DNA from 2 places in the Spirillospora sp. NPDC048823 genome. Region 1 is predicted to be linked to the other one. Evidence: riboswitches for the same ligand, from Rfam matches in the RefSeq annotation. Region 1 holds a riboswitch; the other holds the start of a gene.
What was found. A riboswitch is a leader RNA that binds a small molecule or an ion and turns the genes downstream of it on or off. The one in region 1 is predicted to bind ZMP and ZTP.
Positions count from the first base shown of each region.

Region 2: linked by a shared signal. The riboswitch ahead of ACGFK0_RS15670 (bifunctional methylenetetrahydrofolate dehydrogenase/methenyltetrahydrofolate cyclohydrolase) and the one ahead of glyA (serine hydroxymethyltransferase) in region 1 are both predicted to bind ZMP and ZTP.

Region 1 covers NZ_JBICUT010000005.1:404,028-414,292, reverse strand. Annotated here, with positions in the region: gene gap (type I glyceraldehyde-3-phosphate dehydrogenase) at 1-924, shown strand, start outside; gene ACGFK0_RS15395 (phosphoglycerate kinase) at 1,033-2,220, shown strand; gene tpiA (triose-phosphate isomerase) at 2,224-3,033, shown strand; gene secG (preprotein translocase subunit SecG) at 3,172-3,414, shown strand; gene ACGFK0_RS15380 (RNA polymerase-binding protein RbpA) at 3,497-3,871, shown strand; gene ACGFK0_RS15375 (substrate-binding and VWA domain-containing protein) at 3,987-5,660, opposite strand; ZMP/ZTP riboswitch at 6,139-6,225, shown strand; gene glyA (serine hydroxymethyltransferase) at 6,279-7,550, shown strand; gene ACGFK0_RS15365 (class I SAM-dependent methyltransferase) at 7,547-8,401, opposite strand; gene ACGFK0_RS15360 (GNAT family N-acetyltransferase) at 8,385-9,512, opposite strand; gene ACGFK0_RS15355 (carboxymuconolactone decarboxylase family protein) at 9,677-10,265, shown strand, end outside.
Region 2 covers NZ_JBICUT010000006.1:6,389-16,653, reverse strand. Annotated here, with positions in the region: gene sucC (ADP-forming succinate--CoA ligase subunit beta) at 1-827, shown strand, start outside; gene sucD (succinate--CoA ligase subunit alpha) at 831-1,736, shown strand; gene ACGFK0_RS15700 (DUF6350 family protein) at 1,868-3,664, shown strand; gene ACGFK0_RS15695 (hypothetical protein) at 3,678-4,148, opposite strand; gene purN (phosphoribosylglycinamide formyltransferase) at 4,281-4,967, shown strand; gene purH (bifunctional phosphoribosylaminoimidazolecarboxamide formyltransferase/IMP cyclohydrolase) at 4,948-6,510, shown strand; gene ACGFK0_RS15680 (hypothetical protein) at 6,697-6,876, shown strand; gene ACGFK0_RS15675 (GNAT family N-acetyltransferase) at 6,920-7,525, opposite strand; ZMP/ZTP riboswitch at 7,621-7,706, shown strand; gene ACGFK0_RS15670 (bifunctional methylenetetrahydrofolate dehydrogenase/methenyltetrahydrofolate cyclohydrolase) at 7,771-8,622, shown strand; gene ACGFK0_RS15665 (FHA domain-containing protein) at 8,802-9,515, opposite strand; gene ACGFK0_RS15660 (DUF3017 domain-containing protein) at 9,922-10,265, shown strand, end outside.

The sequences.
Region 1 (10,265 bases):
GAGATCGTGGCGGTCAACGACCTGACCGACAACGCCACGCTGGCCCAGTTGCTCAAGTACGACAGCATCCTCGGCCGCTTCCCCGAGGACGTGCGCGCCACCGCGGACGAGATCGTCGTCGGCGGCAAGGCCATCAAGGCGTTCGAAGAGCGCGACCCCGCCAACCTCAAGTGGAGCGACGTCGGTGTCGACATCGTCGTCGAGTCGACCGGTTTCTTCACCGACGCCGCCAAGGCCAAGGTGCACGCCGACAACGGCGCCAAGAAGGTGATCATCTCCGCGCCGGCCAAGAACGAGGACCTCACCGTCGTCCTCGGCGTCAACGAGGACAAGTACGACCCGGCCGCGCACACGGTGATCTCCAACGCGTCCTGCACCACCAACTGCCTGGCCCCGCTGGCGAAGGTTCTGAACGACTCCTTCGGCATTGAGAACGGCCTGATGACGACGATCCACGCCTACACGCAGGATCAGAACCTGCAGGACGCCCCGCACAAGGACCTGCGCCGCGCCCGCGCCGCCGCGGTGAACGTCGTGCCGGCGTCCTCCGGCGCCGCCAAGGCCATCGGCCTGGTGCTGCCGGAGCTGAACGGCAAGCTGACCGGTTACGCGCTGCGCGTGCCGGTGCCGACCGGCTCGGCCACCGACCTCACCGCCACGCTGTCCCGCGAGGTCACGGCCGAGGAGGTCAACGAGGCGTTCAGGGCCGCCGCGGAGAGCGGCCCGCTGAAGGGCTACCTCAGCTACACCGAGGACCCGATCGTCTCCAGCGACATCGTCACCGACCCGGCGTCCTGCATCTTCGACTCCGGGCTGACCCTGGCCCTCGGCAAGCAGGTCAAGGTCATCGGCTGGTACGACAACGAGTGGGGCTACTCCAACCGCCTCGTGGACCTCGTCAAGCTCGTCGGCTCGCAGCTCTGACCGCCGGCCCGCCCTGACCGAAGGAATCCGGCGCCGTGGCCGCGCACCGTGCCTCGACCGGGGCGTGCGGCCACGGCGCGGCCGTGTACGGAAGGACACCGCATCCCGATGCGCACCATTGACGATCTCGACGTCGCCGGCAGGCGCGTGCTCGTCCGCGCGGACCTGAACGTCCCGCTGCAGGACGGCGCCATCACCGACGACGGGCGGATCCGGGCGAGCCTGCCGACGATCGAGGCGCTGCGGACCCGCGGTGCCAAGGTCATCGTCTGCGCCCACCTCGGCCGCCCCAAGGGCGAAGTCAAGCCCGAGTTCTCCCTGGCCCCGGTCGCGGCACGGCTCGGTGAGCTGCTCGGCGCGGAGGTGACCGCCGCCGGAGACGTCGTCGGCGACTCCGCCCGCGCCGCCGTGGACGGCCTCGCGGACGGCGGCGTCGCGCTGCTGGAGAACCTGCGCTTCGAGCCGGGCGAGACCAGCAAGGACGATGCCGAGCGCGGCGCGTTCGCCGACCGGCTCGCCGCCCTCGCCGAGATCTACGTCGGGGACGGGTTCGGTGCCGTGCACCGCAGGCACGCGTCGGTGTACGACGTGCCGGAGCGGCTCCCGCACGCCGCCGGCGGTCTGATCGCCGCCGAGGTCGAGGTCCTGAAGCGGCTCACCGAAGACGTCGAACGCCCCTACGCCGTCGCGCTCGGCGGCTCCAAGGTGTCCGACAAGCTCGGCGTGATCGACAACCTGCTCGGCAAGGCCGACCGCATCCTGATCGGCGGCGGCATGGTGTTCACCTTCCTCAAGGCCCAGGGGCACGAGGTCGGAAAGAGCCTCCTGGAAGAGGACCAGCTCGGCACCGTCCGCGAATACCTGCGGCGGGCCGAGGACACCGGGGTGGAGTTCGTGCTCCCGGTCGACATCGTCGCCGCCACCGCGTTCGCCGCCGACGCCGCCCACGACGTGGTCGCCGCCGACGCGATTCCGTCCGACCGGCTCGGCCTGGACATCGGCCCCGAGTCCGGCAAGCTGTTCGCCTCGCGTCTCGCCGACGCCCGCACCGTGTTCTGGAACGGCCCGATGGGCGTGTTCGAGATGGAGCCCTACTCGCACGGCACACGCGCCGTCGCCCAGGGCCTCATCGACTCCGGCGCGTTCACCGTCGTCGGCGGCGGCGACTCCGCCGCGGCCGTGCGGCGACTCGGCTTCGACGAGGCCGCCTTCTCCCACATCTCGACCGGCGGCGGCGCCAGCCTCGAATATCTCGAAGGCAAGACGCTGCCCGGCCTGCAGGCCCTGGAGGACTGACCGATGGCGCCCACGACCCCTTCCGGCGCGCAGAGCGGCCGCAAGCCGCTCATGGCGGGCAACTGGAAGATGAACAACAACCACCTCGAGGCGATCTCGCTCGTCCAGAAGATGGCGTTCGCGCTCAAGGAGGCCGACCACGACGCCGTCGACATCGCCGTGATCCCGCCGTTCACGGCGATCAGGTCGGTGCAGACGCTGGTCGACGCCGACAAGCTCGGGATCCAGTACGGCGCGCAGGACGTCTCCCAGCACGCCTCCGGCGCCTACACCGGCGAGATCTCCGCCGCGATGCTGGCCAAGCTGGGCTGCGCCTACGCCGTCGTCGGGCACTCCGAGCGCCGCCAGTACCACGCCGAGGACGACGCGGTCGTCAACGCCAAGGCCAAGGCCGCGCTCGCCGCCGACCTCACCCCGATCCTGTGCGTCGGCGAGGGCCTGGAGGTCCGCAAGGCCGGCGAGCACGTGGCGCACGTCCTGGCGCAGGTGGACGGCGGGCTGGAGAAGATCCCCGCCGACCAGGTGCGGCGCACCGTCATCGCCTACGAGCCCGTCTGGGCGATCGGCACCGGCGAGGTCGCCACCCCGCAGGACGCGCAGGAGGTCTGCGCGGCCATCAGGACGCGGCTCGCCGAGCTTTACGACGGTGGACTGGCCGACCAGGTGCGTATCCTGTATGGCGGTTCGGTCAAGGGCGGCAATGTCGCCAAGCTCATGAAGCAGGACGACGTGGACGGCGCCTTGGTCGGTGGTGCCAGCCTGGACCCGGGAGAGTTCGTCAAAATCTGCCGGTACCGGGATCTCCCCGTCTGATCAAAACTGATCAATTCTGTGTGAACTGGGGGTTCTTGCCGAACCAGCGGGTGGTTCGTCGTACCCTTCGTACCTGACGGGTAAACCGCCCGGCCCGATCCACCGTCCGGAACTACGAAGACAAGGCGCTGAAGAAACGTGATCATCGCATCGTCCATCGTGCTCGTCCTGTCGAGCCTGCTGATGGTGGTCCTCGTCCTGATGCACAAGGGCAAGGGCGGCGGACTGTCCGACATGTTCGGCGGCGGCATCTCGACGTCCCTGGGCGGGTCGTCGGTGGTGGAGCGCAACCTCGACCGGCTGACCGTCGGCGTCGGCGTGATCTGGTTCGCCTCCATCGTCGTCCTCGGGCTGCTGTTCAAGAGCAACGGCGCCGGCTGAACGACCCGTCAGGCATATGCGAGCGCCGCGCCGTCCTGGAGGGCACGGGCGGCGGCGGAAACACCGAGCGAGGAGTAACTCCGTGGGTAGTGGTAACGCGATTCGGGGCAGCCGCGTCGGGGCCGGTCCGATGGGAGAGGCGGAGCGCGGCGACGCCGCCCCCCGCGTCTGGGTGACGTTCTACTGCGCCAACCGGCACGAGACCCGTCCCAGTTTCGCGACCGACGTCGCGGTCCCGGAGACATGGGACTGCCCGCGCTGCGGGTTCCCGGCCGGCCAGGACTCGGAGAACCCTCCGGCCCCGCCGAAGACCGAGCCGTACAAGACGCACCTGGCGTACGTGAAGGAGCGGCGCAGCGACGAGGACGGCGAGGCCATCCTCGAGGAGGCGCTCGCCAAGCTCCGCGAGAAGCGCGCCGCCGTCAAGCGGGCCCTGGAGTCCGCGGGGCGCCCCTGACGCCCCTGCCTCCCTGAACCGTGAAGGACCGGGCTCCCGTGACCGCACGTGCGGTCACGGGAGCCCGTGCACGTGCGGGGGCCCGTGAACGGGCCGACCGCCGGCGTGAGCGGGATCAGCAGTCGGGGGCGCAGAGGCGGCGCGCCGTGGCCTGGCCGAAGATCCGCAGGATGTCCTGCGGTCGCTGTGCGGTGTAGACGCTGCCGCCGGTCGCCTCGGCGATCTTGCCGAGTTCGGCGGTGTCGACGTCCGGGCCGAACCCGATCACGATGATCTGGACGGGGCGGGCCGGGTCGCGCCCCTTGCGCAGCGCCGTCAGCGTCGCGGCGAGCGACGGCCCGTCCGGGTCCTCGTTGCGGCCGTCGGTGAACACCAGCACCGTGTTGATCATTTCGGGCCGGTGGGTCTCGCGCATGTACCGGACCGCGGCCAGCAGCGTGTCGTAGAGGCCGGTGTCGCCGTCCGGCTTCGGGCGCAGCGACGAGAGGGTGCTGAGGATCCGCTGGCGGCGGGTCGTCGAGCCGATCCGCCGGCCGAGCGGCCCCATCGGCACGGTCTCCCGCCAGTCCCGGTCGCCGTCCATCCGCGTGGAGAACACCCACTGGCCGAGTTCGGTGTCGTCCGGTTGCAGCGCCAGTCCCCGCTGCGACGCCTGGGCGATCGCCTGAAGCCTGGTGAGGCGGGTACCGGGGACGGGCAGGGCCATCGACCCGGACAGGTCGATCACCGACAGCATCCGCGAGCTCAGCGCCAGCCGCGCCCACGCCTGCGCGACGCGCCGGACCTCCGCCGCGCCCGGAGCCGGCAGGCCCGGCGGCTGCCACGCCTTCACCCCGTCGGCCGCGGCGAACGCCGCCGGCGGCTCGCCGTCCGGGTCCCGGAACCCGTGCGCGCGGAAGACCTCCCGGGCCCGGTCGGTGCGCAGCGCCCGCGCGAACAGCCGAACCGCCGGCCCGTCGTCGACCAAGGCGAGCGGGAAGTCCAGGGACAGGGTGCCGTCACGGGGATAGACGGCCTCCGCCGGGACCGGCGGCGCACCGTGATTGTGAGCCCACACCGCCTGCTCGGGCGTCAGCAGAATCGGGACCCGCCCGTCACCGCCTCTCTCGAACGCGGCGAACTGCCCCCGCACATCCGGCGCGGTGCTCTCCCGCACCGAACGCGCGAACGCCGCGAAGGACCCCTCCGACTTCCGGTAAAGATCGTGGACGATCAGCAGCGACATCATCCCCGCACCCGTGCGGGCCGGGTCCGCCGGCGTCAGCCGGAAGGACCGGGAGCCCTCCGACCCCGGCACCGACGCGCTCAGCAGATCCCCCCACGACCCGTTCACCCGGCCCGCCTCCTTCCGGGGGAGCGCCGCCACCAGCGGCGAACGCGCGAGAGCGCCGCCCACGACGACGGGCGGCCGCTCGAGCATCCGCAGCCAGAGCGACGAGTCCGGGACCCACACGTCCGGCAGCCGGACGCCCGCGTCACGCGGAATCCGCCCCGCCAGCAGCGCCTGCACCCCGGCAGGTCCCGAGGCCCGCACGGCGACCCGCACGCACTTCCCACCGGCGCTGTGCTCCCGCCGGTTGAAGTCCGCGCCCACCGCCGACACCGCACCGGCGATCTCCGGTGCGACCGCGACGTCCAGCCTGAGCACGGGGCCGGAACACCCCCGGACCTCCGACAACGCGTACACCGAACTGCCGAGCACCGCCGCCAGCGCCACCCCCGTGACCGCGGCGACCCGCCTCGCCCGCCCCCGCGTGCGCGGACCCTTCCCGCTATGTGATCCACTCAAGGTCGACCTCGACTCCCCGCCCGGCGGACACCCGCGCCAGAAACTGTGAGCCGCCAATTGTCGGGGCATCCCGGCCCCGACCGCATCGGCGAAATCGCCTGCTTGTTTTGCATTTCCCTTGGCGGTCGGGCCCTGGGGGCCCTCCCTTCGGCGGGAACTGCGGTGCGATCGCTGCATCGCTTCGGCTCGCCTTGCGGCTCGCTGCGCGATCAGGTTTCTCGCACGCTCGAAACCTGCCTTCGGACACGATCGCGATGGTCTGGGTCGTTGCGGGTTGAGGTAGTGGCTGGTGCCGCTGGCACGGTGGTGTTCGTTGCAGTGGTCGGGCTGGCGCCCGTGTCGACGGGCCTGGCCATCGTCGTCCTCGGAGAGCGGATGTCGGCGCCGGTCGCGGCCGGGTCGCTGCTCCTGCTGGGCGGGTTGTTCGTCGTCTCGTTCCGGCGCGGCCACCGCGCGGGCGGGCCGCCGCTCGGTATGATGGCGCCCACGCGACTGGCGCAGTCAAGGTGGAGACGACCACCGGGGAGCGAAAGTAGTCCGCACACCGCGCGCCTGGGTGTACGGGTCCCCTTCGCCGGGGCGCCCGAAGTCCCGGCGCGAACAGCGCGGAGGCTCACGATGCACGAACCGGCCGTAACCCGTCTGCAGGCCCAGGACCCCGAGATCGCCGGGCTGGTGGAGGCCGAGGCCCGCCGCCAGTACGAGAAGATCCGGCTGATCGCCTCGGAGAACTACGTGTCGCCGGCCGTCCTGGAGGCCACCGGCAGCGTCCTGACCAACAAGTACTCCGAGGGCTACGCGGGCAAGCGGTACTACGAGGGGCAGCAGAACGTCGACCCGATCGAGCTGCTGGCCATCGGCCGGGCGAAGGAGCTGTTCGGCGTCGAGCACGCCAACGTCCAGCCGTACTCGGGGTCGCCCGCGAACCTCGCCGTCTACATGGCGTTCCTGGAGCCCGGCGACCCCGTGATGGGCCTGTCGCTGCCGATGGGCGGCCACCTCACGCACGGCTGGTCGGTATCGGCCACCGGCAAATGGTTCGCCCCGGTCCGGTACGACGTGCGCGCCGACACCGGGCGCGTCGACATGGACCAGGTCCGCGACCTGGCGCTCAAGGAGCGGCCGAAGCTCATCTGGTGCGGCGGCACCGCGATCCCGCGGACGATCGACTTCCCGGCGTTCGCCGAGATCGCCCGTGAGGCCGGCGCGGTGCTGGCCGCCGACATCGCGCACATCGCGGGCCTGATCGCCGGCGGCGCGCACCCGTCCCCGGTCGGCCACGCCGACGTGATCACCACGACCACGCACAAGACGCTGCGCGGGCCGCGCGGCGCGATGATCATGTCGACGGCCGAGCACGCGAAGGCGATCGACAAGGCCGTGTTCCCCGGCCTGCAGGGCGGCCCGCACAACCACACCACCGCCGCGATCGCCGTCGCGCTGCGGGAGGCCGCGCAGCGGGACTTCCCCGGCTACGCGCGGCAGATCGTCGCGAACGCCAAGGCCCTCGCCGCGGCGCTGCTGGAACGCGGCTACGACCTGATCTCCGGCGGCACCGACAACCACCTGATCCTGATCGACCTGACGAGCAAGGGCGTCGCGGGCAAGCCCGCCGCGCAGGCCCTCGACCGCGCCGGGATCGAGCTGAACTACAACGCGGTCCCGTTCGACCCGCGCAAGCCGTTCGACCCGTCCGGGCTGCGGATCGGCACCGCCGCGATCACCACCCGCGGGCTGCGGGAGGCGCAGATGCCGCAGGTCGCGGCCTGGATCGACGAGGTCGTGCAGGCCGCCGCCAAGGACGACGAGACGGTCGCCCTGCGGGTCGCCGGCCAGGTCCGCGAGCTTCTCGCGTCCTACCCGATGCCCGGCTGGACGTCCGCGCCCTAGGCGCCGCGCAGGATCGTGATCATGCGCCAGGCTTCGGGGCCGGTGAGGGCCACGGTGTCCGCTCCGGTCCCGAAGTCGCCGTACTGCGCCACCACCTCCAGGCCGCCGGCCAGGCGGATCGCGGCGTCGAGTTCGGTGGCGGTCCAGAAGCGGTAGGGGACGACGTCGCGCAGGACGCGCACACCCCCCGCAGTGACGCCGCCGTTGCCGGGGGATCGGGGGCGTCCGTCCGCGATTGCTTCGTCGTCGCCGGTGATCGTCATCGTGACGTGGTCGTCGGCGATCTGCGTCACCGGGTCGAGCCGGTCGCCCGGCTCGCCCCAGCGCACGCTGGCGTGGACGCCGCCGCGTTCGACCGTCCAGCCGGTGCTGACGGTCGGTTCGTCGCCCAGCCGGTCCCGGGGATGTGACATCTCCACGATGTACAGGCCGCCGGGGGACAGGTGCGCGGCGACGCGGCGCAGGTGCGCGACGAACGCGTCCAGGGTCATCAGGTGGGACGTGGAGTCGAGCATGGTCGCGATGAGGTCGAACCGGCGGCCCAGATCGAACCGGGTCATGTCGTCCTGGACGACCTCCACCTTCACGTCCGCGCGGGTGGCCTCGCCGGCGGCGTAGGCGCACATCCGCGGGTTCAGGTCGAGGGCGGTCGCGGCCGGGCCGCGGCGGGCGAACTCGCGGGCGTGCTCGGCGGGCCCGGCGGCCAGCTCCAGCACCGTCGCGGGCGCCGTGTCCCGGCCGGGCCCCCGGTGTTCGGCGTACCAGGCGAGCAGCACGTCCACCTCGGCGGACACGTCGCGGAACGAGCACGCCAGCTCGTACGCCCAGGGATCGTCATAGATGCCGGTCACCCGGCCATCCTGCCAGCGTGCCGGGGCCGGCCGGGCGGCCGTCCAGCCGCAGCCGGATCTCCACGACGGCGGGGTCGGCGGTGCGCCGGGTCCGGCCGCCGAGCGAGGTCAGCAGGCGCCTCATCCGCGCGTTCTCGCTCAGCGCCGTCGCCCGCAGTTCCACCACGCCGCGGTCCCGGCCCAGGGCGATGAGCAGGCCCGCGAGGGCGCGGCCGAGGCCCCGGCCCTGCCAGCCGTCCTCGACCAGGAACGCGACTTCGGCGGCGCCCGGGTCGAGGACGTGGATGAGGTGCGCGAGGGCGAGCAGCGACCCGTCCGGCCCCTCGGCGACCAGCGTGAGGCCGTACGCGGGGTCGCAGAACCGCTCGATCGCACGCTGCGGCGGGAACGGCTTCGGGCTGAAGTACCGCATCCGGCGGCTGTCGAGGGAGGAGCGCTCGTGCAGGGCGCGGACGGCGTCCGCGTCGCGCCGCCGGATCGGCCGGACGACGACGCGCGTGCCGTCGCGCAGCACGACGCGGTGGGACGCGGGACGCCGCGGTCCGGCGGGCAGCGCGGCGCGGACCAGCGCGTCCGCCCGGGCCGCCTCGGTCGCGGTGAACGGCAGGCCGAACCTGCGGAGCCGGACGGCGCGCCCCCGTCCCACCGGGACGGTGAGGACGCACGCGTCTGTTTCGTCCCGCCTTGTTTCGCCCCGGCCGGTTTCTCCCCGCCTGGTCTTCCTCTGGCTGGTTTCGTCCCGTCCGGGGGTGGTCCATGACGATTCGTTGGCGCGGAGCAGTTCACCGAGGACCGCGGGCACGGCGTGCGGCTCGGTGCGCAGCCGGGACGCCAGGACGAGGACGCGGGTCGGTTCGTCGACCAGTTCGTGGGGGCGGGCGGGCAGCACGGCGGTGCGGATCCCGCCGGCCGCGCCCAGCGTCTCGGCGAGGTCGCGCGCGTCGGCGCCGCCGTGCGGGACGTCCACGATGAACTCGTCCACAACGCCTTCGGTGTCCATCTGGACGGACAGGCCGAGGATGTTCGCGCCTCGCCGGCCGAGTGCGGCGGTGAGCAGGGCGAGGCGTCCGGGCCTGTCCTCGATCGCGGTGCGGATGCGCAACAGCGGCATTGGAACGTTCCCTTCACGGGGCCGGGTGCCCGTTCGTCTCCGGTGCGGTCGGCGACCAGGTTCGCCGACCGGTGTTACGCGACCGCTACGTCACGGTGTGCCAGGGGTTTCACATACCGGACGGGGACTTGAGCGGCCAGGGCGGACCGCCTACCGTGCGGTGAGTGATCGACCCCGTGACCGGTGAGCCTGTCAACGACCGACCTCCGCGCGGTCCGTCCACGACCCGGCTCCCCCTGCTGCTCCCCGGCTCGCTCAGCGACGAGCAGCGAACCGTCTACGAGGCGCTGACCGGCGGCCCGCGCGCCACCGGCCGCACGCCGCCGTTCGGCATGGCCGACGACTCGGGCCGCCTCCACGGCCCGTTCAACGCGATGCTCTACAGCCCGTCCGTGGGCCTGCCGCTGCAGGACCTCGGGGTCGCCCTGCGCTTCCGCACCGCGTTCACCAAGCGCGAGCGGGAGATCGCGACGCTGGTCGTGGCCGCGCACGTCCGGTCCGACTACGAGTGGTACGCGCACGAGCGGATCGGGCGCCGGGCCGGGCTCGGCGACGACGAGATGGACGCGCTGCGCGAGGGCCGCGCCCCCATGCTCGCCGACGTCCGCGAACGCGTCGTCTACGAGGCGACGCGGCAGCTCGCCGCCGAGAACGACCTAGGCGACGCCGTGTTCACCGAGGCGGTGGCCACGCTGGGGCGCACCGCCGTCGTGGAGCTGGTCACCCTCGTCGGGTACTACAAGGCGCTGGCGC
Region 2 (10,265 bases), on a different contig from region 1:
TCCTCACCATCTGCTCCGTCGAGGGCGGCGTGGAGATCGAGGACGTGCCGCACGACCGGCTGGCGATGGTGCCGGTCTCGCCGCTGGACGGCGTCGACCGGGCCAAGGCCAGGGAGATCGCCGAGCAGGGACGGCTCCCGGAGGAGGCCCTCGACGGCGCCGCCGAGCTCATCGAGCGCCTGTGGGCCGTGTTCACCGACGAGGACGCCTCCCTCGTCGAGGTGAACCCGATGATCCTCACCGCCGACGGCCAGGTGAAGGCCCTCGACGGCAAGGTCACGCTGGACGACAACGCGACCTTCCGCCAGGACCACGACAAGTACGAGGACAAGAGCGCCGCCGACCCGCTGGAGGCGGCGGCGAAGGCCAAGGACCTCAACTACGTCAAGCTCGACGGCAGCGTCGGCATCATCGGCAACGGTGCCGGGCTGGTCATGTCCACCCTGGACGTGGTCGCCTACGCGGGCGAGCAGTTCGAGGGCCAGAAGCCCGCGAACTTCCTCGACATCGGCGGCGGCGCGTCCGCCGAGGTGATGGCGAACGGGCTGGAGATCGTCCTGTCGGACGACGACGTGAAGTCCGTCTTCGTGAACGTCTTCGGCGGGATCACGGCGTGCGACGCCGTCGCCAACGGCATCGTTTCGGCCTACCAGCTGCTGGCCGAGCGCGGCGAGGCCGTCAACCGCCCCCTCGTCGTCCGGCTGGACGGCAACAACGCCGAACTCGGACGCAAGATCCTGAGCGACGCGGCGCTGAACGGCGTACAGCAGGTCGACACCATGGACGACGCGGCCAAGCGTGCCGCGGAACTCGCGGCAGGTGCATGAGCGATGGCCATCTGGCTCACTGAGAACAGCAAGATCATCATTCAGGGCATCACGGGCTCCGAGGGCACCAAGCACGGCCGCCGGATGCTCGCGTCCGGCGCCAAGGTCGTCGGCGGCGTGAACGCCCGCAAGGCCGGGCAGACCGTCGAGTTCGACGGCACGACCCTCCCGGTCCTCGGCACCGTCAAGGAGGCGATGGAGCAGACCGGCGCGGACGTGTCGGTCGTGTTCGTCCCGCCGAAGTTCACCAAGGACGCCGTCGTCGAGGCGATCGACGCGGAGATCCCCCTCTGCGTCGTGATCACCGAGGGCATCCCCGTCCACGACACCGCCTACTTCTGGGCGTACGCGGAGAAGAAGGGCGCTGCGTCTTCCGGAACCACGGGGACCCGCATCATCGGGCCGAACTGCCCCGGTATCGCGTCCCCCGGCAAGTCGAACGCGGGCATCATCCCGGCCGACATCACCACGCCGGGCCGCATCGGCCTCGTGTCGAAGTCGGGCACGCTGACCTACCAGATGATGTACGAGCTGCGCGACGTCGGCTTCTCCACCTGCGTCGGCATCGGCGGAGACCCCGTCATCGGGACGACCCACATCGACGCCCTCAAGGCGTTCCAGGACGACCCGGACACCGACGCCATCGTCATGATCGGCGAGATCGGCGGTGACGCCGAGGAGCGCGCGGCCGCCTACATCGAGCAGAACGTGACCAAGCCGGTCGTCGGCTACGTCGCCGGGTTCACCGCCCCCGAGGGCAAGACCATGGGCCACGCCGGTGCGATCGTGTCCGGTTCGTCCGGCACGGCGGAGGCGAAGAAGGAAGCCCTGGAGAAGGTCGGCGTCCGCGTCGGCAAGACCCCCAGCGAGACGGCGGTCCTCATGCGGGAGATCATGAAGAACCTCTGATCCCACGCTTCGCGAAAGACGCCCGAGCCGCTTTCGGCCCGGGCGTCTTTCGTGTCCGGGGCTGGACGACAAAGGCGACACGCCGGGCTGGGGGGCGTCTGGGGGGCGGGCGTGGTGCCAGCATGGAGCGCGTGAGCGAAGCGAGCCCTGGACGGCGTGCGGTCCCCTCGCCGGGAGACGAGGCGTCGGAAGGCGCGGCGGGACGGGCGCCGCGGCGTCCGGGGCGAGGCGGGCAGCCGGTGCCGCCGGCGGCCAGGCCGCTGTACGTGACGGGGCTCGTGGCGGCGCTGTGGTGCATCGGGATCGGGCTGGCCGTGCTCACCACCGTCACGCTGATCGGGTGGATCGCCGCGCCCAAGACCGCTCTCGGCGACGGCCTGTCCGGGGTGTTCCGGACGGCCGTCAACTTCTGGCTCGTCTCCCACCACGCGGGCTTCTCCTACGGGCAGGGACGGGTGGGGCTGCTGCCGCTCGGTGTGCTCGTCCTGCCGGGGGCCCTGCTGTACCGCGGCGGCGGGTGGATGATCCGGGTGGCCGGGCTGACGCATCGTCCCCGGAAGGCGGTCGTGCACGTCGCGGTCGCGCTGGCGGCCCCGTACGCCGGGCTGGCCGGTCTGCTCGCGCTGGCGGCGGCGTCCCCGCAGGTCCGGCCGTCGGCGTGGCAGGCGCTCGTCGGGGGCTTCCTCGTCGCGGTCATCGCGGGCGGGCTGGGCGCCGCGCGGGCCGTCGTCGCGGCGCAGGTGGCGGCGCAGGCGCGCGGGGAGCGGGTCCGGTCCGGGCTCGGCGCGCTGCTGCGGCTGCTGCCCGACCGGCCGCGTTCGCTCGTGATCGGCGTGGCGGGGGCACTGGCCGTGCTGCTGGCGTCGGGGGCGCTGCTCGTGGGCGCGTCCCTCGCCGTGAACATGCCGGACGCCGACCACCTGTACGACCTCCTCGCCCCCGGTGTCGTCGGCGGCGTCCTGCTGCTGCTGGTGGAGCTGGCGTTCCTGCCGAACGCGGTGATCTGGGGGATGGCGTACGCGGTGGGGCCGGGCTTCTCCGTCGGCTCCGGGACGAGCGTGTCGCCGACCGGGGTCTTTCTGGACGCCGTCCCGGCGTTCCCTCCGCTCGCGGCCTTGCCCGACCCCGGCCCGGCGCCCGCGATCTCGCTGCTCGCGCTGGCCGCGCCGTTCGTCGCGGGCGCGGTGGGCGGCGCCCTCACGATCCGCTCGCTGCCCGCCCCCGTGTCGGAGGGCGCACCGATGTGGGGTTTCGTGTCGGGGGCGCTCACCGGCGCCGTGGTGGCGCTGCTGAGCGCGCTGTCGGGCGGGCCGCTCGGCGGCGGCCGGATGGCGACCGTGGGTCCCTCGGCCTGGCAGGTCGGGTTGCTGGCGGCCCTTGAGGTCGGCATCTCCGCGGCGATCGCGGCATGGGCGGCGAACACGATGATCCTGCGCCGTCCCGCCCGCGCGGCGTCCAAGCCCGGGAAGCGCTCCAGGAAACGGCCGGAGAAGAGCCCGGCGCGGCGTGCGCGGAGGGCTCCTGCGCCCGTGCCGCTGTCAGCGCCCGTCCCCGGTGACCACCAGAGCGCGCCCCGGCCCGCGCCCAGGGCCCCGTACGCGCCGGATCCGCTGGAGTTCGAGGAGGCCGATCCCGTCCTCGCGCCGCGCCGTCCCGCCCGCCGGAAGGCGGATCCGCTGCCGGACCTGGCCGAAGAGCGGCCCCGGCGGAAGCCGGAACCGCCGCTGCCGCCGCCGAGCGACGGCACCGTCGTCGTCGAAGGCCACCTCATGGACGATCCGGTCGACCCCGCCGGCATGGGCGGCCCGGCGGACGAGCCCGGCCCGGGGGAGCCGCCCGTCCCGCTCCCTCGCGAGGACCCCGGGCGTACCGAGAACCGCGGCGGCGCCATCTACGTCCTGCGCGAAGAGCCCGAACGGGACGACTAGCGCCCGCCGGCGGTCAGAGCAGGTCGCCGTACTGGTCCATGCTGCCGCGCGGCAGGCCGAGCTTGTCCTCGATCTTGGGGTAGTACTCGTCCCGGCAGGACTGCTTGTCGGCGCCGGTGTTGGCCGTGCTGAGGCAGTTCTGGTAGCCGCTCAGCTCCGACCACAGGAACACCGTCATCGAGACCGACAGCACCGAGAACACCAGGCCGACCGAGCCGAGCACGATGCCCGGGACGGCGCCGGGGGCGGCGTCGCCCCCGCGCCGCGCGGCCCGGCGGGCCCGGATGCCCACGACGAGCGCGGCGATGCCCAGCACGAGGCCGAGCGGGTAGAAGAAGAACGCGGTCAGCAGCGCGATGCCGCCGAGCCACAGTGCCCGCCAGCCGGTCTGCCGAGACTTGGGCGGTCCCGCGGGCGGCTGCCCCGCCGGCCGCCCGTCGGGGCGGTCTTCGGGCGGGGCCGGAGGGCCCGGCTGCTCGCTCACGTTCGTTCCTCCTGGCCTGGGGCGGATGTCGGCGTGGTCCGCTCTCCGCGTGGTCTGCTTTCCGGGTGCGCCGAACTGGCCCGATAGGCTTCGTGGTGGCCCGAACACAACCCCACCGTCCACCAGGGAGTCATGGTGTCCGCCCGGCTCGTCGTCCTCGTCTCCGGCGCGGGGACCAACCTACAAGCGCTGCTCGACGCGTGCGCGGATCCAGCCTACGGGGCGAAAGTGGTGGCCGTGGGAGCGGACCGTCCCGATACCGGCGGAAACGCCCGCGCCGAACGATCAGGTCTGCCCACTTTCACCGTCCGCATCCCCGATTTCCCGTCTCGCGACGAATGGGACGCGGCGCTGACGGAGGCGGTCGCCGAGCACGCACCGGACCTGGTGGTCTCCGCCGGGTTCATGAAGATCTTCGGGCCGCGTTTCCTGGCCGCGTTCGGCGGCCGGACGGTCAACACCCATCCGGCGCTGCTGCCGTCGTTCCCCGGCGCCCACGCCGTACGGGACGCCCTGGCGTACGGCGTGAAGGTGACGGGCTGTACCGTTCACTTCGTCGACGAAGGCGTGGACACCGGACCCGTCATCGCCCAGGAGACCGTTCCCGTGGGCCGGCATGACGACGAGGACTCCCTGCACGAGCGGATCAAGCAGGTGGAGCGCCGGCTCCTGGTCGACGTCGTCGGACGGCTCGCCCGCGACGGCTGGACCGCGCACGGCAGGCGGGTCTCGATGAAGTGCAGGACCTGTGGTGATGCGTCCGAGAGTGGTTCGTCCGATGAAGAGGGGAGCTCGGCCGGTGAGTCGGGTGGCGATTAAGCGCGCGCTGATCAGCGTGTACGACAAGACCGGGCTGGAGGAGCTGGCCCGCGGCCTGCACGAGGCGGGTGTGGAGATCGTCTCGACCGGGTCGACGGCGGGGCGGATCTCCTCCGCCGGCGTCCCGGTGATGAGGGTCGAGAAGCTCACCGGGTTCCCCGAGTGCCTGGACGGCCGGGTCAAGACCCTGCACCCGAAGGTGCACGCGGGCCTGCTCGCCGACCGCCGCAAAGAGGACCACCTCCAGCAGCTGGACGACCTGGCCGTCGAGCCGTTCGACCTGGTCGTGGCGAACCTGTACCCGTTCGCCGACACGGTCGACTCGGGCGCCAGGCCCGACGAGTGCGTCGAGCAGATCGACATCGGCGGCCCGACGATGGTCCGCGCCGCCGCGAAGAACCACGCGAGCGTCTCCGTCATCGTCGACCCGTCCGCCTACGGCGCCGTCCTGGACGCCGTGAAGGGCGGCGGTTTCACGCTGGAGGAGCGGCGCCGCCTGGCCGCGCGGGCCTTCGCGCACACCGCGTCCTACGACGTGGCCGTGGCGTCGTGGTTCGCGAGCAGCTACGCGCCGGACGAGACGGCCGCGCAAGCGCAGTGGCCCGACTTCCTCGGCGTGACGTGGGAGCGCGCGAACGTCCTCCGCTACGGCGAGAACCCCCACCAGCGCGCCGCCCTCTACACCGACGCGTCCGGCGGCGGTCTCGCCGGGGCGGAGCAGCTGCACGGCAAGGAGATGTCGTACAACAACTACGTGGACGCGGACGCCGCCCGCCGCGCCGCCCACGACTTCACCGAACCCGCCGTCGCGATCATCAAGCACGCCAACCCGTGCGGCATCGCGGTCGGCGCGGACGTCGCCGAGGCGCACCGCAAGGCGCACGCCTGCGACCCGCTGTCGGCGTTCGGCGGCGTGATCGCGGTGAACCGGCCGGTCACCGTCGCGATGGCCGAGCAGGTCGCGGAGATCTTCACCGAGGTGCTGGTCGCGCCCGCGTTCGAGGACGGCGCCCTCGACGTCCTGACCCGCAAGAAGAACATCCGGCTGCTGCGCTGCCCGCAGGGCCCCGCGAACCAGGCCGAGTACCGGCGGATCGACGGCGGTGTCCTGCTGCAGGGCGTCGACCGCGTGGACGCCGCCGGCGACGACCCGTCCACCTGGGAGCTGAAGACCGGCCCCGCCGCGGACGAGGCCGTGCTCGCCGACCTCGCGTTCGCCTGGCGGGCCGTCCGCTCGGTGAAGTCCAACGCGATCCTGCTGGCCGCGGACGGCGCCACCGTCGGCGTCGGCATGGGCCAGGTCAACCGCGTCGACTCCGCCAAACTCGCGGTCGCGCGGGCCGGGGAGGAGCGGGCCGCGTCCGCCGTGGGCGCGTCCGACGCGTTCTTCCCCTTCCCGGACGGCCTTGAGGTGCTCGCCGAGGCGGGTGTGCGGGCGATCGTGGAACCCGGCGGGTCCGTCAACGACGACAAGGTGATCGCCGCCGCGGAGAAGGCCGGAATCAGCCTCTACTTCACCGGCGTGCGCCACTTCTTCCACTGAGCAGCCCCGCTGGTCGGGCGCTGATCGGGCGCTGATCGGGCGCGGACCCGGTGTGGCGGAGAACACCGCCGCATCGGGTTTGAGTCGTCGCCTTCCCGGTTCGGTGCGGGTAGCCTCGGCTGGGCCGCGCCTCATGACCGCTTCTTGACTCCGGCGCGACCGTTCCATTGTTGAAGGGCTGGCGCCATGGACGTGCTGTTGTCGCTCATGCTGGGCGTGGTCTACCGGGCGGACACGCTGCTGATGGAGTCTCGGCAGATGATCGGCCTGCTCGCCGCCTTCCTCGCGGCGGTCCTCGCCGCCCAGCTCGGCTGGCACGGCACCGACCGCCTGATCGCCTGGCGGCAGGGCTCCTCCGAGGACTGACCGACCCCGAAGACCCGGCGGCCCCGGACGGATGGCGGGTGTTTCAGCGGAGCCGCGCCCGCAGCGCCTCGGCCGCGGCGGGCCAGTCGTCGTCCGTCATCCCGTAGGCGGCGGTGTCGCGGATCGACCCGTCCTCCCGGATCCGGTGCTTGCGGTGGATCCCCTCGAACGTCGCCCCGAGACGCTCGATCGCCGCACGTGACCGCCCGTTGCCCGCGTGGGTGTGCCAGCCGACCCGGATCGCGCCCAGCTCGTCGAACGCGCGTCCCATCAGCAGCAGCTTCGCCTCGGTGTTGACACCGGACCGGTGCCACCGCGCGCCGAGCCAGGTGTGCCCGATGCACAGTGCCCGATGGGACGGCGTGACCTCGTAGTACGACGTCATCCCGGCGACCTCCCCGGTCTGCGCGTCGATCTGCGCCCACGGAAGCTGGAAGCGCTTCTCGTGGCGCGCGAGGGCCTTGCCGACCAGTGCGCACATGTCGTCCGCGGTCGCGGGCTGCCGCTCGCTCAGCCACGTCCAGACGGCGGGGTCCTTGGACGCCTCGAACAGCCCCTCGGCGTGCCTGGGGGACAGCGGCTCCAGCCGGACGTACCGCCCGCTCAGGACGGGGCGCTCGAACCATTCGTGACGCGTGCCATGACTCATGCGGATCACGCTAAAAGCACGGGGGCGGTACCCGGCAGAGCCACCTGACGCTGATTTCCGCGTGCCACTCGGCCGCGGGTGGGCCGGATACCATGGATTCTTCACGCGACTGGCGCGGTCAAGGTGGATCACCACCGGGGAGCGAACGACAGTCCGGACACCGCGCGCCTGGGTGGACGGGACCCCATGGCGGCCGGGCTCCAAGCCGGGCCCGGGCCCTGGTGAGACCCCACGCGGAGGAACGCATGACGGCACAGATTCTGGACGGCAAGGCCACGGCCGCCGAGATCCGCTCGAACCTCAAGGTACGCGTCGAGGCGCTCCGCGACCGCGGCGTGACCGTCGGCCTCGGCACGGTCCTCGTCGGCGACGACCCCGGCAGCCACTCCTACGTCGGCATGAAGCACCGCGACTGCGCCGAGGTCGGCATCGAGAGCATCCGCCGCGACCTGCCCGCCACCGCCGCGCAGGACGACGTCGAACGCGCCGTCGCCGAACTGAACGCCGACCCGGCCTGCACCGGCTACATCGTCCAGCTTCCGCTGCCGAAGGGCCTGGACGAGCAGCGCGTCCTGGAGCGGATCGACCCGTCCAAGGACGCCGACGGCCTGCACCCGACGAACCTCGGGCGGCTCGTCCTCATGCAGCCCGGCCCGCTGCCGTGCACGCCGAAGGGCATCATCGAGCTGCTGCGCCGCTTCGACGTCCCGATCAAGGGCGCCGAGGTCACCGTCGTCGGCCGCGGCATCACCGTCGGACGTTCGCTCGGCCTCCTGCTGACCCGCCGCACCGAGAACGCGACCGTCACCCTCTGCCACACCGCCACCCGCGACCTGGCCGAGCACACCCGCAAGGCCGACATCGTCGTCGCCGCCGCCGGTGTCCCCGGCCTCATCACCGGCGACATGGTCAAGCCGGGCGCCGCCGTCCTGGACGTCGGCGTGTCCCGTGTGGACGGCAAGCTCGCCGGGGACGTCGCCGCCGACGTCCGCGACGTCGCCGGCTGGGTCGCGCCGAACCCGGGCGGCGTCGGCCCGATGACCCGCGCGATGCTGCTCGCGAACGTCGTGGAGGCCGCCGAGCGGCGGCCCGCCTGACACGCGGCGCGACGCACGTCCCGTGCCCGGCAAGCGGAGGCCGCCACCAGCACCCCGGTGGCGGCCTCCGCCGATACTGCGCCGGACGGAGCCGCGCCGTCACATGCGCGGCCCCGTACGGGCCGGTTCAGCGATCGCCCTCGTGTCGCGCTGCCGGAGAGGGCGACCGCAGGTTCATCTCAGCTCGCCCTCCGTCCCGCCGCGCTCGGCGCCGCACGATTCGGGGCGGTGGCATGGCCGTGTCCCGTGCCCGTCCTGCGGGTCTCGGCCGTGCCGCGGACCCCCGGGACCCGCCCGTCCATCGGCGGGCGGCCCTGCGGGACGTGCACCGGCGGCAGCGGCCGGACGAGGCCCATGGCGATGACCTCGTTGGCGAGCCGCGTGCGCCGGTTGGCGCCCTCGGGGATCCGGAACTTCTGGTAGAGGCGCAGCAGATGCTGCTTGACGGCCGCCTCCGTCACCACGAGCTCGCCGGCGATGTCGCGTGCCGTGGCGGGGGCCACGAACGCCTCGTCGGAGAGTGCGGGACGGCAGAGCGAGGTCAGCACGTCGACCTCGCGGCGGGTGAGCTCGGGTGCGACGGCACGCCTCAGTTCGACGTCCGGGTCGACCTCCTCACGGGGGATGCCCCCCATCCGGCAGCGCGCCGTGCCGAAGCTGACGACGTCACCGTCCTCCAGGACACGGCGGGCGATCGGCCTGCCGTTAACTCGGGTCCCGTTACGGGACAGGCCCATGTCCACCACGTAGATGTACGGACCACGTCGGACGATCTCTGCGTGCAATTGGGACACACTCGGGTCGTCGAGGCGTACGTCGACTCCTCTCCCTCTCCCGACCGTCGTCACGTCGGGGCGCAGCGGCACCACCAGCCCGCTGTCCTCGATCCGCATGAACGGCCCCTCCACGGCAGTCCTCCCAGCTAGTTAGCGACCCCTGTCTGCCGGGTTACCCGGGCGCGTCACCGTCACACCCTCCTACTGGCGAGTAGCACCGATGGCGCAGGGCATTCGGGCCTCTCGGGCATCCCTGCGGCCCCTTCCGTCCCGCCCACTTTTCCGTCCCGTCCGACAAGCCCGGCACCCCCGGACCTGCGGATGATCCCCGCGATGTGCGGCGGCGGACGAACGCCGCCCACCGGAAGAGGCCCACCGGACGAGTCGTGCCGAGCCCCGGATGCCGATACCGTGAGCCGAGCGGAGCTCGTCCGTTGAATGGCGGCGGGTGGGGGCTGGAGGACGGTGAGCCGAGCGGAGCTCGTCCGTTGAATGGCGGCGGGTGGGGGCTGGAGGACGGACCATGAGCACCGAGGTGCACCGGCGGAGGCGCAGGGCGCCGCGCGGCAGAGGCGCCGCGCCGCACTGGCTCGCGCAACTGCCCTACCTGATCGTGCTCAGCGGCGTCGGCGCCGGCCTCACGCTCTGCGCCTTCAACTACTTCCGCAAGGGATCGGGCCTGATGGCGGCCGCGCTGCTCATCGGCGCGCTCGCCCGGCTCCTGCTGCCGGAGTCCCAGCTCGGCCCGCTCGCCGTCCGCAGCAGGTCCATCGACTGCTGGACGCTCGTGATCCTCGGCGAAATGGTCGCGTTCGTGTCGCTGAGCGTGCCGCCGATGAACAAGACCGGGCTCGTCCTCGCGGGCGC